One region of the Pseudomonas sp. TE3786 genome, then DNA from elsewhere that is predicted to be linked to it. Evidence: riboswitches for the same ligand, from Rfam matches in the RefSeq annotation. Region 1 holds a riboswitch; each other region holds the start of a gene.

Region 1 (3,269 bases):
AGCGAAGCCCAGATGAACTGATGCTCCAGCGCTTGCGGCGCCAGGCTCGAATGCACCTCAGGTTGCGGCGCGCCGATCACATGGGGCACCGCCAACAGCAGCGCACCAACCACTTTCACCGCCCAGTGACGGGCAAATACCAGCAAGGCCAGGCCAACGGCGGTGGCCGTCGCGGTACCGATCCACCAGTACTGCCGCAGCTGCAGATCCGCCGCGGCAGTGCCCGGCAGCTCGGGTGGCAGGCCGAGCGATGGTGCCAGGCAGAAGGTTGCGAAACCGGCCAGGCCCCAGAACAAACCATCACGGGTACGGCCAGGAGCACGCAGGGTGTACAGACCGGCCAGCATCAAGGCGAAGCCGACGGCGACCACCAGATTGCCGCCGGTGGTGGACAGCACGCGCTGCCAACCATCTTCCGGTGCCCAGGCCTCGGCACTATGTTCGTGGGCGTGTTCATGGGCAGCAGCGCCCGCTTCGTGGCTATGCTCGGCAACCACCTGCTCGGTAGCCGGCTCGGCACTCTCGAAGGTCTCGCCCTGCAGAATCAGGGGGGCCACCCAGAAGCTTTGCAGAAGAGTCAGCAACAGGGCAGCCAACAGGCCGGCAAACCCGGCGGTCTGGGCAATACGCTTAATCATCGCAGCTACCCCTTAGTGGCACGGAAACGCGGCACTGTGACGGGTATCGTGGGCAGCGTTATGCACCGCTTCGATATGGGAGAAGCCGGCGAAATACACCAGCATGGCACCGATCAGGCCGGCACCAATCGCCACAACCAGGCGTTGGGATAGCGAGGCGCTGGCCTCGGCAGAATGTGTAAGGGTGCTACTGGACATGACCGTTCCCTCTGAACTGGAAATGAAAACGTAGCAGAAGGGAACGCACGAGGAGCCGAATGCGAGCGCACTCAGACTTCCGGCTTGCGCCCGCCCACCGCGGGTTTTGCCTACTGGTATGAATTCAGGCCGGTCTCCGGGCTCGCGCTGCTGAAGGGTTTCAGCAAGCGCCTACCGTTGCGGGGGCAGCGTCGGACTAACCTCAAAGGGCGCACCGACTTCCCGTTTCACCTTGCGCACGACGACGCAAGACACCTGAAACAGCGCGCTAGGACACCATTTTCGTTGGCAAAGGTCAACGCTCGGTGTTGTGCTCCTATCGAGGCTTCAGCCTCGAGTTTTTGATCTTCGCCTCCCTCGCCGAATTTGACCCATTCCCCGCCACTGCGTAGCCTTGCTCGCTTCGAGGTTCTCCACGCCATTCAGGCCTGGAGCTAAGAGGGAACGCGGAAAAAAACCGCGGCTGCCCCCGCAACTGTGAACGACCTGCTTTCTTCCTATGCCACTGCGCGTGCGGGAAGGCGAAGAAAGCGGCCCGCTACCGGGCCAGGTCGTAAGCCAGGAGACCTGCCTTGAAATGCATTCAACCGGGCGGGGTGATCCGGTAGCGAACGCCTGCTGCGCGCACCCTGCTCGCCGCCGTCCTCGCCGCAGCCCGCCGATCCGATTTCGCTCGCATCACACAGGGCTGCAACCGATGAAAAGCTTGGCCAAACTTCCCGTCACCATCGTCACCGGTTTTCTCGGCGCCGGTAAAACCACCCTGCTGCGCCATATGCTCGACAACGCCGAAGGCCGCCGCATTGCGGTGATCGTCAATGAGTTCGGCGAGCTCGGTATCGACGGCGAAATCCTCAAGCAATGCTCCATCGGCTGCACCGAAGAAGAAGCCAACGGCCGCGTCTATGAGCTGGCCAACGGCTGTCTGTGCTGCACCGTGCAGGAGGAGTTCTTCCCGGTGATGCGCGAGCTGGTGGCGCGCCGTGGTGACCTCGACCAGATCCTCATCGAAACTTCCGGCCTGGCTCTGCCCAAGCCGTTGGTGCAAGCCTTCAACTGGCCGGAAATCCGCAATGCCTGCACCGTCGATGCAGTGATCACCGTGGTCGACAGCCCGGCCGTGGCCGCCGGCACCTTCGCCGCCTTCCCCGATCAGGTGGACGCCCAGCGCCGCGAAGACCCCAACCTCGATCACGAATCGCCGCTGCACGAGCTGTTCGCCGACCAACTGGCCAGCGCCGACCTGGTGATCCTCAACAAGGCCGACCTGCTCAGCGCCGAAGCCCTGGCCGCAGTGCGTGCCGAAGTGGCGGAAGAACTGCCGCCAGCGGTGAAAGTGATCGAAGCGCGCAGCGGTGTGCTGCCGCTGTCGGTGTTGCTGGGCCTGAACTCGGAAACCGAGCTGCATATCGATAGCCGCAAAACCCACCACGACCTGGAAGACCACGAAGAACACGACCACGACGAGTTCGACTCTTTCTCCGTCGAGCTGCCGGAAGTCGAAGAAGCCCAGTTGCTGGCCGCCCTCAACGAGCTGGTGGAGCGCCACGGCGTGCTGCGCATCAAGGGCTTCGCGGCCATCCCCAACAAGCCGATGCGCCTGCTGATTCAGGGCGTGGGCAAGCGTTTCGACAAACACTTCGACCGCGCCTGGCGCAGCGATGAAGCGCGCGCCAGCCATCTGGTGATCATCGGCCAGGAGCTGGACCAGGCAGCAATCAGCAACGAGCTGCGCACGGCGCTGGCGTAACCCCGCCATGCACCTGCTACGCACCCAACCCGGTGGTTTTGTGCCCGCCGATGGCATTGCCCATCTGGCGCAAACCCCTGCGGATGTGGTGATTCTGTGCACCGGCGACTCCCATCTGTCGCTGCTGGCCGCCGCTGCGCAGAACCTGCCGGACCATTACCCGAGCCTGCGCCTGGCCAGCCCGGCGCAGCTACAGAACCATGCCTCGGTGGACCTCTATGTCGAGGAAGTGCTGCAACACGCCAAGGTGATTCTGGTGTCGGTGCACGGTGGCCTGAGCTATTGGCGCTATGGCATCGAACGTCTGGTGGAGTTGGCGCAACAAGGTGTCACGCTGATTCTGGTGCCCGGCGACGACAGCCCGGACCCGGAGCTGAGCACCCTCGGTACCGTCAGCGCCGAACAGGCCGACCGGCTATGGCAGTACCTGCGCCAGGGTGGTGTGGATAACGCGCAGCAGCTGTTCCATTACCTGGCCAGCACCTGGCTCGGCGGTGCTTACCCCTGGGGCGAACCGCAAGCGCTGCCAAGGGTTGGCGTGTACCACCCGACAGCCGCCAAGGCTGGCTTGGCCGATTGGCAAGCCAGCTGGCAGCCAGGTGCCCCGGTGGTAGGCCTGCTGTTCTACCGCACCCATGTGCAGTCGGCGAATACCGCGTTTATCCACAGCTTCTGCGAACACC
Region 2 (3,269 bases), on a different contig from region 1:
ATGGCCGCCATATAACGCGGCAGGTCGCTGCTGTTCTGGCAGTAGAGGTCACCCAGCTGGCTGATCGCCGACACCCCCAAGCCCACCAGGTCGCAATGCCCATGGGTGGTATAGCCCTGGAAGTTGCGCCGCAACATGCCGTCTTCCTGGGCCACCGCCAGCTCATCGTCGGGCAGGGCGAAGTGGTCCATGCCGATATACACATAACCGGCGGCGGTCAGCTGCTCGATGCTGCGCTGCAGCATTTCCAGTTTGGCCGCAGGGCTAGGCAGCTCATCGGCGTTGATCCGCCGTTGCGGCATAAAGCGCTCGGGCAGGTGGGCGTAGTTGAACAGGGAAAGGCGGTCGGGCTGCAGCTCGATAACCTTTTCAACGGTGCGGGCAAAGCGCTCGGGGGTCTGCTTGGGCAGGCCGTAGATCAGGTCGATATTCACCGAGCGAAATTGCAGGGTCCAGGCAGCTTCGACAATGGCGCGGGTCTGCTCGAAGCTTTGCAGGCGATTGACCGCCTGTTGCACCTGCGGATCGAGGTCCTGCACCCCCAGGCTGACGCGGTTGAAGCCCAGTTCACGGAGCAGGCCCATGGTCGCCCAGTCGGCTTCGCGGGGGTCGATCTCGATGCCGTAGTCGCCGCTGTCGCCTTCCAGCAGGGTGAAGTGCTCGCGCAGGTGGCGCATCAGGTCGCGCAGTTCGGTATGGCTGAGAAAAGTCGGAGTGCCGCCGCCGAAGTGCAGTTGCTCGACCACCTGGCGGCGGTCGAGCTGGCTGGCGATGCGGCTGATTTCTTCATGCAGACGTTGCAGATAAGGCACTGCGCGGCCACGGTCTTTGGTGATCACCTTGTTGCAGCCGCAGTAGTAACAAATGTTGGCGCAGAACGGCACATGCACATACACCGACAACGGCCGCAGCGCCTTGCGGCTTTCCCCCAGCGCCTGGACCAGGGCATTGCCAGCGACCTGATCGCTGAATTGCAGGGCCGTCGGGTAGGAGGTGTAGCGCGGACCGGGGCGGTCGTAACGGCGAATCAGGTCAGCATCCCAGTGAATGGCTTCGTGCATGGCGGCGGTCCGAGAAGAGCGTGGGCGGCCAGTCTAGGGAGCTGCGACAAAGCGGATCTTGACTTGACGCAAGGCAAGGCCGACTCCCTGGTCAGACTTCACCCCGCGGCGCACCACAAGCGAGCAACACAGCGCCTTGGCGTGACACAAAAGCATGCCGATCTAGCACGCTGAACGAGCGTACCCAGTAGAAAAGCGACATCCACCCGGCAAAAAGCGTCATCGCGCCAACCAGACTCAGCTCGCGGCCAGGGCGCTGGAGCGTTTGGTGCTGGATCAGCACAAAGCAGCCAGTCGGCTGGGCCAGGCAGAGCCCACCCATTGACCACCCCCATGACCTTGTAGGAGCGACTGGGCGGCACTCCGATCAGCCGCGATGCTTGACCTTAAAAGCTTCGCGGCTAAAGCCGCTCCTACGGTTCAATTCTCTGCAAACCTTGACCCACCCTCCCTGCCGCCGTTAGGGTGCGCGGCGTTTATCCACGCAGGTGCGCCGCGCTCATTGAGCCTGGCGTTAAACGGGAAGCCGGTGCGCTTACGAGCCATGCCGGCGCTGCCCCCGCAACGGTAATCGACCGCAGCCTTGCTGCATGCCCGATCGATACACCACTGGGTTTACCTGGGAAGGTGATCGCGGCAAGAGCAGGTCGCGTGAAAACTACGGCGCTTGGTTTTGCCTTGCTAAACCTTCGCTCGCTACGTTTTCACGCCACCTGAAAAGGTCGAGAGCCCGGAGACCGGCCTGTGCGGAGTCGACTGGTGTTGCGGAGGGCAGCACCAACAAGCGCAGGCGCGCTTTCAAGCGCCGTGCTTGCCTATGCCCTCCTCAAAAATAATCTTTTGAGGATCCACCCCATGAAGTACACCCACCTCGCCCTGCCGGCGCTGCTATTGCCCCTGCTCGCCCAGGCGCAAGGCAGCGATGAGGCACTGAAGCTGCCGACCATGGTGATCACCTCCGGCCGCAGCGCCGAACCGCTGGACCAGGCCACGGCCGCCGCTACCGTCTTCACGCGCGCCGATATCGAGCGCCTGCAACCCAGCTCCATCACCGAGTTGCTCACCCGTGTACCGGGAGTGCAAGTGGTGCAGAACGGTGGGCGCGGTAGCAATACCTCACTTTTTATTCGCGGCAGCAGCAACACCCAGAGCCTGATTCTGGTGGACGGCCAGCGCATCGGCTCGGCCTCCGATGGCGGTGCCAGTTTGCAGTTCCTCAGCCTTGAGCAGATCGAACGCATCGAGGTGGTACGCGGTTCGCGTTCGGCGCTGTATGGCAGCGATGCGATTGGCGGCGTGGTGCAGATTTTTACCCGCCGTGGCGACAGCGGCCTGCAGCCGCGCCTGGCGGTCAGCGCCGGCAGCCATCAGAGCTGGCAGCGCAGCCTGGGCCTCAGTGGTGGCGACGCGCAAACCCGCTTCAGCCTCAATGGCAGCCTGGACGAAACCGCCGGAATTGACCGCACCGGCCCCTCGTACGACGCCGACAGCGACCACGACGCGTACCGCAACAAAGCCCTGAGCGTGAACCTCAGCCATCAGTTCAGCGAGCTGCTTGAAGGTGGCGTCAGCCTGTTGGATCAGCGCGGGCGTACCGAGTACGACAGCCCGTTTGGCCGTTTCGACCCCAGCACCTATCAGGCCTACCCCGAGCAGCCCTATACCCACTTCAGCCTGAGCAGCGCCAGCACCTACCTCGATGGCCAGCTCAGCGATGCCTGGAACAGCCGTCTGGAACTGGGCCACAGCGAAAGCCGGCAAAAGACCGAAGACAAACTCAGCGACAGCGTGGGCATCTTCAATACCTACCGTGACTCCGCCAGTTGGCTTAACACCCTGCAACTAAACGAGCAGCACAGCCTGTTGCTGGGCACCGACTGGTTCGAGGATGAACTGCACAGCAGCACGCCTTACAACCAGCAAACTCGCTGGAACCAGGCGGCGTTCGCCCAGCACCGTTTCCAGGGCGAGTGGTTCGCCACCGAACTGGGTCTGCGGCATGACAAGAACCAGCAGTTCGGCAGCGAAAACACCTGGAACGGCGCGCTCACCGTGCCGCTGGGTGCCAGCACTTCGCTGATTGCCTCCTACAGCGAAGGCTTCCGCGCGCCGACCTTCAACGAGCTGTACTGGGCCGACTCCAGCCTTGGCTATCTTGGCAACCCCGAGCTGTCACCCGAGCACTCGAAGACCTACGAACTGCAACTG
Region 3 (3,269 bases), on a different contig from region 1:
ACACCGCAGATCGTCGTTACTGCTCAGCATTGCAACGCTAAAGCAGTTGTTTTTAAGGAGCGCTCCGTCTTGCTTGAGAGCGTCCACGATGTTCCTGGGACCCAAGCGAGACTGTTGGTGTTGGCTACACCGATAGCGCTTGATCAATACGCCCGATTGGGGCGCAACTTTATGGCAGCGGGGGCCACCGTCGGCGCTAACACGATAGGCATCGCTTACGGGTATGGCCCGCGAGCGGATGGGGTACAGCGAAGTATTGGTGTGAAGGTACGGTCTCATCGCAACACTAAAGATGGGGAGGTTTTTAATGTGGCGTCTATTGACGGGGCATTTGAGCGCGGCGATTCAGGTGGGCCATTAATTATCGACGGAGAGGTTGTAGGTGTTTTGTGGGGGGCTGAAGCCGGTGGCGATGCTACTTCAGTTATCTTTGACGGTCTCTCATTGGCCCTGGAACCAATTGTTGCTATGGGTCTTAATATCCGGGCGCAAGCTTTTATTGCTTCGGAACTGTGAGTAGAAGTGCATGCGCTGCATGCTGGCTGTATTAATAGAGGGCTACATCACCCTGAGGTGAAAGGCGGTTATAAGCCTGGCTGGCGATGGCAAGAGTTGCAAAGTCAAAAGTAGGTTTAACTACGATTTGAGCGGAATTCAAGGTTCAGCGCACAGTAAGCCAACACAGGCGAGATTCCCGGCAAGGTTCAAGTCCGGGGAACTTTAGGGAGGGGGCAGAGCGGAAAATCGGGGTGCCCCGATAAAGTTTTGCTGAGCGCTGTCGATTTGACGCTCAACCCCCAACCCTCTACCCTGCCTGCCTTGCTTCAGGTGGCCTTTTTTAGGCTGAAACTGGGAAGTCGGTTAAAGCACTTCAGGTGCCTCCAATCCGACGCTGCCCCCGCAACGGTAATTGAGCTGAAAACCCGCAACGCCACTGTGACCTGTCATGGGAAGGCGCGATTTTCTGTTGGCCGCATCCGGCCACGCTCATAAGCCCGGAGACCGGCCTGTCGCAGTTCCATGGCATTGCGGAGGGCTTTGCTTGGCGTCGGGTGGTTCTTCCTATCCCCGTGCGTCCGCCATTCTCCGCTAGCCTCAACCAAACCGTGTGAAAACTACTGCGCTCGGCTAAGCGGCGTTAAAAACAGACTCACAATGCTCATTGGCTACAGCCAACTCCGCTTGTTCGCCTGTCTTTGATATTGAAAGCGCCTTGCCTATCCTTCGCTCGCTACGTTTTCAAACGGTTTGGATCAACCGAGTTGCCGAGGTAAGCAATGAGCGAATCCGCAGAGCGCGACGCCCGCCACAAAGCGCGCATGGCCCGCAAAAAAGCCTTGATCGATGAAAAGATCGCCCTAGCCCAGGACGAATACGGTCTGCTGCTGGTGCACACCGGCAATGGCAAGGGTAAAAGCAGCTCGGCATTCGGCATGGTCGCCCGGGCCCTGGGTCACGGCATGAAGGTCGGCGTAGTGCAGTTCATCAAAGGTGCCGCGAGCACGGGTGAGGAAAAGTTCTTCCGCCGCTTTCCTGAAGAAGTCAGCTACCACGTGATGGGCGAGGGCTACACCTGGGATACCCAGGACCGCCAGCGCGATATCGACAAAGCCGTGGCCGCCTGGGCGGTGGCCAAGCAGTTGCTCAATGACCCGGGCATTGGCCTGGTGGTGCTCGATGAGCTGAATATCGCCCTCAAACACAACTACCTCGACCTCGACAGCGTACTTGCCGATATCGGCGGTCGTCCCGAGTTTCAGCATGTGGTCGCCACCGGCCGTGGCGCGCCGCCTGCGCTGATTGACGCGGCCGATACCGTCACCGAAATGGGCATGCTCAAGCACGCGTTCAAATCCGGCGTCAAAGCCCAGGCCGGGGTGGAGTTTTGAGCCACGCCACTGCCCATGCCTGCCCGGCGCTGTTGATTGCCGCGCCAGCCTCCGGCCAGGGCAAAACCACGGTCACCGCCGCCCTGGCGCGCTTGCATAGCCGCCAAGGCAAACGGGTGCGGGTATTCAAATGCGGGCCGGATTTTCTCGACCCGATGATTCTCGCCCGCGCCAGCGCTGCGCCGGTGTACCAACTGGATCTGTGGATGGTTGGTGCCGAGGAAAGCCGTCGTCTGCTCTGGGAAGCGGCGGCCGAGGCTGATCTGATTCTGATCGAGGGGGTGATGGGCCTGTTTGACGGCACGCCGTCGGCGGCCGATCTGGCGCGGCATTTCGGTGTGCCGGTGCTGGCCCTGATCGATGGCTCGGGCATGGCCCAGACCTTCGGTGCCATGGCCCATGGCATGGCCACCTACCAGGCCGACCTGCCATTCTCCGGGGTGTTGGCCAACCGCACCGGCAGCGCCCGCCATGGCGAAATCCTGCGTGATTGCCTGCCGGCCAGCATCCGCTGGTATGGCGCCTTGCCGCGCAGCGCCAGCATTGAACTGCCGAGCCGCCATCTGGGCCTGGTGCAGGCTGAAGAGCTGGAGGATCTGGATGCCCGTCTGGATGCCGCCGCCGACGCCCTGGCCGCCAGCGCCGATACCCGCCTGCCGCCGCCAGTCAGCTTTGCCGCGCCGGAGCAGAGCCGGCAGATTCCGCCGTTGCTGGCCGGCATCCGCATCGGTGTGGCCCGCGACACCTCGTTTGCCTTTCTCTACCAGGCCAACCTCGACCTGCTGCGCGAGCTGGGTGCCGAGCTGATCGAGTTTTCGCCCCTGCGCGACAGCGTGCTGCCGCAAGTCGACAGCCTGTACCTGCCCGGCGGTTACCCCGAGCTGCATCTGGCACCGCTGCAGGCCAACCAGGCGATGCGCGCCGCCGTTCACGCCCACCACGCGGCCGGCAAACCGATCCACGCCGAATGCGGCGGCATGCTCTATCTGCTCGACGCGCTGAGCGACAAGGAGGGCACCCGTGGCGAATTGCTCGGCCTGCTGCCGGGTAGCGCGCAGATGCACAAGAAGCTCAAGGCCCTGGCCTTGCAGGAAGTCGACCTGCCGGAAGGGCGGCTGCGTGGCCACACCTATCACTACTCGGAGCTGGACTGCGCCCTCGCGCCCCTGGCCCGTGGTGTCTGCCCGACCTACCAGCGCACCGCGGAAGCGGTGTACCGCATCGGCCGTCTGACGGCTTCGTATATCCACCTGTATATGCCGTCCAATCCGCAGGCCGCCGCTGCTTTGTTTGTACCCGGCGCGGCGTCGCTGGCCGCGCTTGCTAATACCAGCGGGGAAGCGCAACCGGCATGAGCGAGCACGCTTACAGTTGCGCCGA

Evidence for each region. Region 1 has a riboswitch for cobalamin ahead of cobW (cobalamin biosynthesis protein CobW). Riboswitches for the same ligand answer to the same signal wherever they lie in the genome.
Region 2: linked by a shared signal. The riboswitch ahead of ACVW0Y_RS03740 (TonB-dependent receptor domain-containing protein) and the one ahead of cobW (cobalamin biosynthesis protein CobW) in region 1 are both predicted to bind cobalamin.
Region 3: linked by a shared signal. The riboswitch ahead of cobO (cob(I)yrinic acid a,c-diamide adenosyltransferase) and the one ahead of cobW (cobalamin biosynthesis protein CobW) in region 1 are both predicted to bind cobalamin.

Annotation. Positions count from the first base shown of each region.
Region 1 is NZ_JBSRZF010000004.1:232,349-235,617, reverse strand. It holds gene ACVW0Y_RS07240 (CbtA family protein) at 1-638, opposite strand, end outside; gene ACVW0Y_RS07235 (CbtB domain-containing protein) at 651-836, opposite strand; cobalamin riboswitch at 947-1,110, opposite strand; cobalamin riboswitch at 1,226-1,425, shown strand; gene cobW (cobalamin biosynthesis protein CobW) at 1,534-2,586, shown strand; gene cobN (cobaltochelatase subunit CobN) at 2,594-3,269, shown strand, end outside.
Region 2 is NZ_JBSRZF010000002.1:283,026-286,294, reverse strand. It holds gene hemN (oxygen-independent coproporphyrinogen III oxidase) at 1-1,061, opposite strand, end outside; cobalamin riboswitch at 1,531-1,821, shown strand; gene ACVW0Y_RS03740 (TonB-dependent receptor domain-containing protein) at 1,917-3,269, shown strand, end outside.
Region 3 is NZ_JBSRZF010000008.1:1,117-4,385, forward strand. It holds gene ACVW0Y_RS10870 (trypsin-like serine protease) at 1-516, shown strand, start outside; cobalamin riboswitch at 810-1,025, shown strand; gene cobO (cob(I)yrinic acid a,c-diamide adenosyltransferase) at 1,278-1,889, shown strand; gene ACVW0Y_RS10880 (cobyrinate a,c-diamide synthase) at 1,886-3,244, shown strand; gene bluB (5,6-dimethylbenzimidazole synthase) at 3,241-3,269, shown strand, end outside.